3 regions of the Selenomonas sp. genome follow, and region 3 is predicted to be linked to each of the others. Evidence: a T-box and tRNA genes for the amino acid it is inferred to sense, from the RefSeq annotation. Region 3 holds a T-box; the other regions hold tRNA genes.
What was found. The T-box of region 3 lies ahead of ACO5Z0_RS02435 (valine--tRNA ligase). A T-box ahead of a tRNA ligase gene usually reads a tRNA of that ligase, here a tRNA-Val.
Positions count from the first base shown of each region.

Region 1: it has a tRNA-Val gene. The T-box ahead of ACO5Z0_RS02435 (valine--tRNA ligase) is inferred to sense a tRNA for this amino acid. The anticodon was not compared.
Region 2: it has a tRNA-Val gene. The T-box ahead of ACO5Z0_RS02435 (valine--tRNA ligase) is inferred to sense a tRNA for this amino acid. The anticodon was not compared.

Region 1 is NZ_DBHIUY010000001.1:81,121-84,394, forward strand. It holds gene ACO5Z0_RS00390 (M48 family metalloprotease) at 1-1,400, opposite strand, end outside; tRNA gene ACO5Z0_RS00395 (tRNA-Val) at 1,475-1,551, opposite strand; gene upp (uracil phosphoribosyltransferase) at 1,710-2,366, opposite strand; gene glyA (serine hydroxymethyltransferase) at 2,376-3,274, opposite strand, start outside.
Region 2 is NZ_DBHIUY010000001.1:246,857-250,130, forward strand. It holds gene ACO5Z0_RS01060 (ATP-binding protein) at 1-245, shown strand, start outside; gene ACO5Z0_RS01065 (ketopantoate reductase family protein) at 290-1,216, shown strand; tRNA gene ACO5Z0_RS01070 (tRNA-Val) at 1,327-1,403, opposite strand; gene rnhA (ribonuclease HI) at 1,595-2,290, shown strand; gene ACO5Z0_RS01080 (DUF805 domain-containing protein) at 2,316-3,274, opposite strand, start outside.
Region 3 is NZ_DBHIUY010000002.1:113,120-116,393, reverse strand. It holds gene ACO5Z0_RS02445 (DUF3990 domain-containing protein) at 1-398, opposite strand, end outside; gene ACO5Z0_RS02440 (DUF3791 domain-containing protein) at 395-661, opposite strand; T-box leader at 791-1,034, shown strand; gene ACO5Z0_RS02435 (valine--tRNA ligase) at 1,159-3,274, shown strand, end outside.

The DNA of each region.
Region 1 (3,274 bases), on a different contig from region 3:
GCGCGAGCGCGGCCGCGAATGGCATAGTTTTCTGCGATGTCGTCGGGATTTTTTGCGGCGAAGGCGCGTTCCATGAGGAAAAGCGCTTCCTTAGCCATGCCGTTGTCACTGTAGCGATCGGCGTTGTAGCGAAGCTGCTTGACGAGTTCGCCTTTGGCGTCGAGCGCCTTTTCTCGGATCTTCTGCCATGTATCGCTGCGAGCTTTTTCTTCGGCGGCGATTTTTTTGCGCATCGTTTTGTCCTCGCTGCTTGCGTAGGCGGTGCGCACAAGCATCTCAAGGCGCTCTTCTGCATGATGGCGTGCGACGAACTTCTTGAGCTTTTCGTAGACGTGGTCTTCATTGAGGTAGGAGATGCGCCCGTTTGGTGCGGTCGTGAACTGCCAATCGGCGAAGGCGGCGTGGTCATGGAATGCTTTGGCGAGGCCGCCGGCGATGAGGTAGGCGTTTTCCTGCGTGTTGTTGTAGTCGGCGTCCCAGTCGGCGGTCAGGAGTTTTTCGCCGTCGATGTAGACGTCTGCGCCGTTTTTGACAGTGACATGCCCCATGCCGTAGGCGCACATCATGCCGGCAAGCCGCTCGATGCGCTCCAACATGGCGGGGTGGTCGTTGTAGTTCGGCGCGTTCGGATCCTCAAATGGGTCTTGGTACTCGCGAATGTCCTGCGTTTCGTAGGTCAGGTAATACGCCATGCGTGCCATCGCCGCTGCGCCGCCGCCGGGATTGAAGCCCGCCGTTGTCATGAGGTAAAAGCCGCCTTCGTCGGCTTCGATTTCGCTCGGCAGCGTTACGTCTTTAGCGATGGCGTAGCCGACGATGGCGTTGAGCTTCTGCCAGTCGAGGTTGTCTGCCGCCGAGCCGATGGCGATGCCGGCGTACGATTCGGCGACGGCTTTGGCGTAGTTTTTCGCACTGTGCTGGCGGAGACCGTGCGTCATCTCGTGTCCGAGGACGGCGGCAAGCTCGTCTTCGTCGTGGTGCAGGGCGCGTACGAGACCGCGGTTCACGGTGATATAGTCGGTCGGATAGCAGGCGGCGTTGAAGGCGTCGCTTGCGTTCACGCGCCATAGGAATGGCAGGGAGTTGATGGAGAGCGCATATTCGCCATGTTCTGTGAGCCGTCCGAGCACGCGGTCGACGACTTCACGGTTCAGCGCGTCCTTGTCTTCGCCGTTTTCTTCCATATCTTGTTTCAAGCCGCTGATCTGATAGTCGACGTTGTTGCCAATGGCAAGCATCTCCTTGAGGGTGCCTTGGTAGGCGAGATAGCCGCCGAGTGCGGACATGCCGATCAGCACGGGGTTGAGCGCCGCCGCCTCGACGGGCGCGGCGCTGTGCAGCGGAGCGAGCGTCAAAAGGGCGGCGAGGATAGCCGCGCGAAGTTTCTTGCCGATGTTCATGTTGCAATCCTCCTCGAAAAAGCTCTATATAACAAAGGAGCAGTCATCCAGAGGATGACTGCTTAATAGACAAATGGTGCTCGGTACTGGATTCGAACCAGTGACCCCCACAATGTCAATGTGATACTCTAACCAACTGAGCTAACCGAGCAATTTTGTTCTGCAGACTCGCGCCCGCGAACAAAGCATATTATACAGAAAGGCGCGGAGAAATGCAAGTGTTTTTTTAGCGAAGGGGAAATTTTTTGCGTGGTTTTCGGTAAGGGCGGCGCACAATGTCCACGAAGTGGACGGTTATGTGTGTAATTCTTATAGTGTGCCGAATAGGCGGTCGCCTGCATCGCCGAGACCGGGAACGATATAGGCGCGCTCGTTGAGGTAATCATCGACGGCCGCGACGTAGATGGGAACGTCGGGGTGCGTTTCGTTTACGGTACGCACTCCGGCGGGGGCGGAGACGAGACAGAGCAGGATGATATTCTTTGCGCCTTTACTTTTCAAGAGACTCAGTGCGGCGATGGAGCTGCCGCCGGTTGCAAGCATGGGATCGGCGACGATGATCGTGCGTTCACCGAGATCGGTCGGCAGCTTGCAGTAGTATTCGACGGGCTGCATCGTGTCGGGATCGCGGTAAAGTCCGATATGACCGATGCGCACGGCGGGCATGAGCTTTTGTATACCGCCGATCATGCCAAGACCGGCGCGCAGAATGGGAATCAAGGCGAGTTTCTTGCCCGAGAGCATCTTGGCGCGGCAGGGTGCGACGGGCGTTTCGATCTCGACTTCTTCCATCGGCAGGTCGCGTGTGATCTCATAGACCATGAGCATGGCGATTTCTTCCAAGAGTTCGCGGAAGTCTTTGGAACCCGTTTCCTTTTGGCGCATGAGCGCCAACTTATGCTGCACGAGCGGATGATCGACGATGTTGACCGTGAGACCTTCTTTTCTTACATCTTCCAGATACATAGCGGCACCTCATTCATAAAGGGGATATTTTTGGCAAAGGGCGTCAACGCGCTTTGCTGCTTCTTCCTGCGCGGCCGTGTTCGTCGGCTGCTCGAGGACGAGAGCGATGATGGCAGCGACTTCTTCCATGTCTGCCTCTTTGAAGCCGCGCGTCGTGAGTGCAGGCGATCCGAGACGGATGCCGCTGGTGACGAAGGGCGAAAGCGGCTCGAAGGGGATCGTGTTGCGGTTCGCTGTGATGCCGACGCCGTCGAGGATGAGCTGCGCCTCTTTGCCCGTGACGTTTTTGTTTCGGAGATCGACGAGCATGAGGTGGTTGTCCGTGCCGCCTGAGACGATGCGGAAGCCTTTTTCCTGCAAGGCGGCGGCGAGTGTCTTGGCGTTTTTGACGACTTGTGCGGCATATTCTTTGAAAGCAGGCTGCAGCGCTTCATGGAGAGCGACGGCTTTGGCGGCGATGACGTGCATCAAGGGGCCGCCTTGGATGCCGGGGAAAATCGCCTTGTTGAACTGCGCGCCGAATTCGGCGTCTTTCGTGAGGATCATGCCGCCGCGGGGGCCTCGAAGCGTCTTGTGCGTCGTCGTCGTTACGACGTCCGCCCAAGGCAGCGGGCTAGGATGTACGCCGCCCGCGACGAGACCGGCGATGTGCGCCATATCGACCATGAGGTAGGCGCCGACGGTTTTGGCAATGGCAGACAGCCGCTCGAAGTCGATGATGCGCGCATAGGCAGAGGCGCCGGCGACGATGAGCTTCGGCTTGACGTCTTTCGCCTGCTTTTCGAGCGCGTCGTAGTCGATGCACTCCGTCTCCTTGTCAACGCCGTATGGAACGACGTGGAAGTATTTACCCGACATGTTGACGGCGCTGCCGTGCGTGAGGTGTCCGCCGTCCGTGAGGTTCATGC
Region 2 (3,274 bases), on a different contig from region 3:
TTGGCGTCGGCAAGATCGGGCGCATGGAGGTGGATTTCGTGGCGCAGCGGGCGGATCGGAAGCAATATTTTCAAGTGGCTGCCACCGTTATGGACGAGTTGACGCGGGAGCGCGAACTGCGAGCGCTCGCTGCCATTCCGGATCAGTATGAGAAAACGCTTTTGACGATGGATCGGTCGTATATTAAGGATTTCAATGGGATTCACAATGTGAATATTCTTGATTTTCTCTTGGACGATTCATGATATAATAGAGGGGCGGTTTCTACATGCGAAGGGAGGCATTCACGATGAAATTTACGATGTTTGGCGCGGGAGGCACGGGCGGGGTACTCGGCGGCTATCTTGCGCTTGCCGGCCATGATGTGACGCTGATCGCGCGCGGCAGGCATCTTGCTGCGCTGCAGAAGGACGGCTTGACGATCGAGTCGGCGCACGGGGGGACGCTCCATATCAAGAATGTGAAAGCACAGACAGCGGAATCTTATGCAGAAACGCCCGATGTGCTCTTCGTCTGCTGCAAATATTACGGGCTGCCCGATGCCGTCGCGTTCGCAAAGCGTGCGGCGTCGCCCGATACGCTCATCATTCCGATCTTGAACGTCTTTGGTACGGGCGAGGTCATGCAGAAGGATCTGCCGGGGCTGACCGTACTCGATGGCTGCATTTACATCTTCGGCAGCATTAAGGCGCCCGGCGTCTTAGAACAGGCGCAGAAAATTTTGCGCGTGATCTTCGGCTTCCGTCCCGACGAGGACAAGCGTTTGGAGGAAAAGGCGAAAGCGCTCGAAAACCTCCTGCAGGAAGCGGATATTCGCGGGCATTATAGTCTCGACATCCGCCGCGACGCCTTAACGAAGTTCGGCTTCGTCTCACCGATGGGCGCAGCGGGGCTTTATCATGGCGTGACGAGCGAGGCGTTCTGGCAGGATGGGGTGGTGCGCGACACATACCTCGGGCTGATTCGTGAGGTCGAAGCGGTAGGCAAGGCGATGGGCGTCGTCTTTGAGAAAGACTTGGTGGAGACGGGCGTTGCTTTCATCGACGCCTTTGAACCGGGGCTAAAGACGAGTATGCAGCGTGATGTGGAGAAGGGCGGGGCGTCCGAGTTTGACGGCTTGGTGAATCGCATGGTTGCGCTTGGCGACCGCTATGGCGTGCCGGTGCCGCTCTACAAGAAGATCAGCGAATGGGGCAGAGCGCGAGGCATCCAATAAGGTCAGATCGAAGCGATGTGTGCGCTCTTGCTCTGCAAGGCGGTGCAGGAACGACAAAAAAGGGCTGCCGCATGAGTTTTGGAGAACTCGTGCAGCAGCCCTGACAATGCTGGTGCTCATGGAGGGACTCGAACCCCCGACTTCCACCATGTGAGGGTGACACTCTAACCAACTGAGTTACATGAGCAGTATTGGGTTGAACATAGAAACCATTATACATGATTTTTTAGATGTTGACTACCCCTAAACCATAAAAAATTTATGGTTATACACATTTTTCTGTGGATAAAACCTGTTGAGATGTGGATAAACCTCAAAATCCAGAAATTTATGCGGCGTTTATCCACAACAATTTGGATGAGATGGAGGTTCATATTATTGACGAAGAAATTTTACGCTGTACGCGTGGGGCGAAAGACGGGGATATTTCGCACATGGGATGACTGCCGTGCGCAGGTGGAAGGATTTGGCGGCGCTCGCTACAAGGGCTTTCTGACGGAGGCAGAGGCGCACGCTTGGCTTGGCGAGGCGCAGCCGTTATCCGCGCTCTTTGCAGGGGAGAAAGCGCCTGCTGCGCGTCGTGCGCCTCTTCGTGCAGGAGGTGCGCAGACAGGCGAAGTGCTTGAGGATGATGCAGATCTTTGTCATGTCTATACGGACGGATCCTGTCTTAGAAATCCGAATGGTCCGGGCGGCTGGGCGGTCTGCATCGTGCGTGGGGGCGAAGTGGCTGAGACGCTTTCCGGCGGCGATCCTTCGACGACGAACAATCGCATGGAGATGACGGCGGCGATCGAGGCTTTGCGGCATTTGCCAAAGCATGAGCCGCTCGTGCTTTCGACGGACAGTCAGTACTTGAAGAACGGCATTACGAAATGGATTTTCAGCTGGAAGCGACGCGGCTGGAAGAAAGCGGACGGCGGCCCTGTCTTGAATCAGGAGCTTTGGCAGACGCTCGACTCCTTGATCGATGGTCGGCGCATCATCTTTCGCTGGGTCAAGGGTCATGCGGGGCATAAGTACAACGAGATTTGCGATATGCTGGCAAAAAAAGAAGCGCAGAGCTTTTCCTGAAGGGGATGGCTCTGCACTTCTTTTTCTACTGCCGTTTGAGCGGCGCTTCTCCATAGTCGTTGCTGAGAACCGATCCTTTGATAAAGACGAGAGCAGCAAACAGGAACACTTCGTAGACTTCAAGGAGGAAGGCGGCGGCGATGATCTCAATGCCGAAAGGCTCGTGTGCGAGTATGCGCAAGTCGCCGCCGAAGAAGGCAAGACAGGCGATGAAGGCGAGTGTGAGTATGAGCGGCAGTCCCGCAAGCCAGCCGCTTCTGCCGATGTCATGCAGGCGTTGGAATACGATGCCTGTCGGCAGGATCGAGGCGAGCGCACAGGCGGCTGCTGTGCCGTAGAGTGCGACCGCGTCGCTTAGGGGCGGCGGCAGGCGCTCCGCTGTTTCGAGTATGACGAAGAGCAGCAGACAGACGAAAAAGAGCAGGAAGAGCAGTCGCAGCAGGAAGCGTTTCCGGTTCATTCTGCCTTTGAACTGTATCATGCGCAGGAAGAACGGGTAGTTCTCCGTCGGTCGTTCAGCGATCTGGGGGCGCAGACGCTCGGCGCTTTCGGGGGAGCCGGAGGCATTGCTCGAAAGCTCGCCTTCGGCAAAAAGTAAGAAAATGTGCAAAAGGATCAGCAGAGCGCCCGCTGTGCATCCATAGGGCAGAAGACTGCGGAGGAGGAAATGCTCGGCTGTGACGCCCAAGAGCGGCGGCAGATTGAGATAGAGGAGCAGACTGCGTGCTTCGGCAGCGAGTGCGAGGACTGTGAGCGGGCAGATGACGGCGATGAGCCACGTCGTGTCGCCGTAGCCGAGATCGTGCCAGCGACGCATCGCCGAGCGCAGAAAGACGATCAGAAGCAGGGCGAGCGGCACGCTGACGCACAGAAGCGCGGCGAATCCTGCGGCAAGCGAGAGACTTTCCGATGGCATGGGGCGTCCTGCGCCGAGCCACGACAGCACAGCGGCGGCTGCGCCCATGATGAGCGCCGTAAGTCCGG
Region 3 (3,274 bases):
GGCTGCTCGAAGCGCAGACGGCGGATTGCTTCCCCCTTCTGAATCAAGCCCTGCAGGAACAGTTCGACCGTATCGAATACGCGGTCATTGGCGATGCCGCCCATGACGACGGCATAATCTGAATCGTCCTTTTCCGTTCGGCAAGCGAGGATGAAGTCAAGCCATGTTTCTGAATACGAATCGAATCGTAGGCATCGTTCATCCGAAAATATGGTTTCATCCAAAACGTACTGCGAGATGAATGCCGCTTGGTGACGGCGCATGAATCTTCTCGCCCAGGACTCTGCCTGTGCCGGAATCGGTGTCGTGTAGAAGCCCCTGCCGAAGTCCACGGCAGTGCGCGAATGAAGCAGATCGGGATATTCAACTGGGAGATATGAGCCGTGGTAGACAATCATACGGATACCCCTGTTTCCTTCATCGTGTCGATCAGATCCGCTACGATGTAATCTTTGCTCTGTGTATGAAGAGCCTCGTAGTTCGCGGCGAGGTAATCAAGCAGGATGCCGCTTTCTTTAAGCCTGTCGTAAAGATGCTCGGCAGGGACGTTCAATTTTTTTGCTGTATTCTCTATGCAGAAGAATATGAATTCCAGTTCGCGCTCGTTTTTTATTTCCGTCGTCATATCGCATTCCTCGCTGCTTTCGTGCATCTTGTCCATGCGCTTCCTTAAATGGCCGCCGTTCTATCTACATTATTTCTACGTGCCGTCTTGATTTTCCTGTCATATCTTTGCCTGTGCGCTCGACCCATCTTGCCAAAACGCCGTTCTTATGGTATCCTTTTGTCGACAAAGGCGATGAGGAAGAGGAGTACGCTGCAAGCGCCGCTTCAGAGAGGGGATGGTCGGTGAGAATCCCTGCGGCGGGCGGCGGAAGGTCGCTTCGGAGCTTTCGGGCTGAAGCCGGCGGCGCATTTTGCTGTTCGGTGGGTAGGCGCGGGCGCGGCGGCGGCGTTATGCCTTGGAGCTGCAGGGTGTCTCGCCCTGCGGGAAGTTAGGTGGTACCACGGAAGCAGGCTCTTCCGTCCTTTCGGACGGGGGAGCTTTATTTTTGTTTGCGGGAAGCTTTATGCGGGCTGCGGGGATTTTGCCTTGCGGCAGTCTGTGCTTTCGGCAGGGGACTTTCGCGTCAATACGACATGTATGGAGGGTTTTTCATGGCAAAGGATAATATCCCGAAGGTTTATGAGCCGCAGTCGTTTGAGAAGAAATGGTATGAGTTCTGGGAGAAGAACGATCTCTTCCATGCTGAACCCGAGGAGGGCAAGAAGCCGTTTTCTATCGTGATCCCGCCGCCCAATGTGACGGGGCAGCTGCACATGGGGCACGCGCTCGACGAAACCTTGCAGGACATCTTGATCCGCTGGCGGCGTATGCAGGGCTACAATACTCTCTGGATGCCGGGCTGCGATCATGCGGGCATCGCGACGCAGGCGAAGGTGGAGGCGGCGCTTCGCGAAGAAGGGACGAATCGCTACGAACTTGGGCGCGAGAAGTTCACGGAGCGCGTCTGGCAGTGGAAGGAAGAGTACGGCAGCCGCATCATGTATCAGCTCCGAACGCTCGGCTCTTCGTGCGACTGGGCGCGCGAGCGCTTCACGATGGACGAGGGCTGCTCGCGCGCTGTGCGCGAGGTGTTTGTGCGTCTCTATGAGCAGGGGCTGATCTATCAGGGCACGCGCATCACGAACTGGTGCCCGTCGTGCAATACGGCGCTTTCGGATATCGAGGTCGAGCACGAGACGGAAGCGGGGCATCTCTGGCATCTGCGCTATGCTTTCGAGGACGGCGAGGGCTATGTCGAGATCGCGACGACGCGCCCGGAGACGATGTTTGGCGATACGGGAATCGCCGTGCATCCCGATGATGCACGCTACAAGGAGCTCGTCGGCAGAAACGTCATCCTGCCCATCGTCAATCGCCCGATTCCCATGTTTGCCGACGAGTACGTCGATCCCGCCTTCGGTACGGGCGCGGTCAAGGTCACGCCTGCGCACGATCCGAACGACTTCGAGATGGGGCTTCGTCATGATCTGCCGCAGGTGCGCGTCATAGAAAATGACGGCACGATGTCGGAAGGTCTCGGAAAGTACGCGGGACTTGATCGCTACGAGTGCCGCAAGATGCTCGTCAAAGATCTCGAAGAGGCGGGCGTTCTCGTCTCTACGGAGGAGCATGAGCACGCCGTCGGTCACTGCTCGCGCTGCCATACGACGGTCGAACCGCTCGTCTCCAAGCAGTGGTTCGTAAAGATGGAGAGCCTCGCGAAGCCCGCGATTGAGGCGGTGCAGGATGGAAAGATACGGTTTGTTCCCGAGCGCTTCACGAAGATTTATACGAATTGGCTCGAAAACATCCGCGACTGGTGCATCTCGCGCCAGCTCTGGTGGGGACATCGCATCCCCGCGTGGTACTGCGAGGACTGCAAGGAGACGATCGTCTCGCGCGAGGACGTCGAAACTTGCCCCAAGTGCGGCAGTTCGCACGTTCATCAGGACGAGGACGTTTTGGACACATGGTTCAGCTCGGGGCTCTGGCCGTTTGAGACGATGGGCTGGCCCGAGGAGACGCCGGAACTCAAGCAGTTTTACCCGACGAGCGTGCTCGTGACGGGCTATGACATCATCTTCTTCTGGGTCGCACGCATGGTCATGATGGGCTTGGCGTTTGGCAAGGACATTCCTTTTCGCCATGTATTCATCCACGGTCTCGTGCGCGACAGCGAGGGGCGCAAGATGTCGAAGTCGCTCGGCAACGGCATCGATCCCGTCGAGGTCATCGACAAGTACGGTGCGGACACCCTGCGATTCATGCTCATCACGGGCAATACGCCGGGCAACGATATGCGTTTTTACTGGGAGCGCGTCGAGGCGGCGCGAAATTTCGCGAACAAGCTGTGGAATGCTTCGCGCTTCATGCTCATGAATTTGGAGGACTTCGATGCGAGCTTCACTCCGACGGCGGAGGACTATACGCTCGCCGATCGCTGGATCTTGTCGCGCTGCCAGAAGACGGCGGCGGGCGTGACGGAGAATCTGGAGAAGTTCGAGCTGGGCGAAGCGGGACGAATGATTTACGAGTTCATTTGGAGCGAGTTCTGCGACTGGTACATCGAGCTGGCGAAAGCGCGGCTCTATGATAAGGACGCAGCCGGCGAGCGTTCGAAGAAGACGGCAGAGTACGTCCTTTCCTATGTACTGGAGCGCACGCTGCGCCTGCTGCATCCTTTCATGCCGTTCCTCACGGAGGAAATCTGGCAGCGCGTGCCGCATG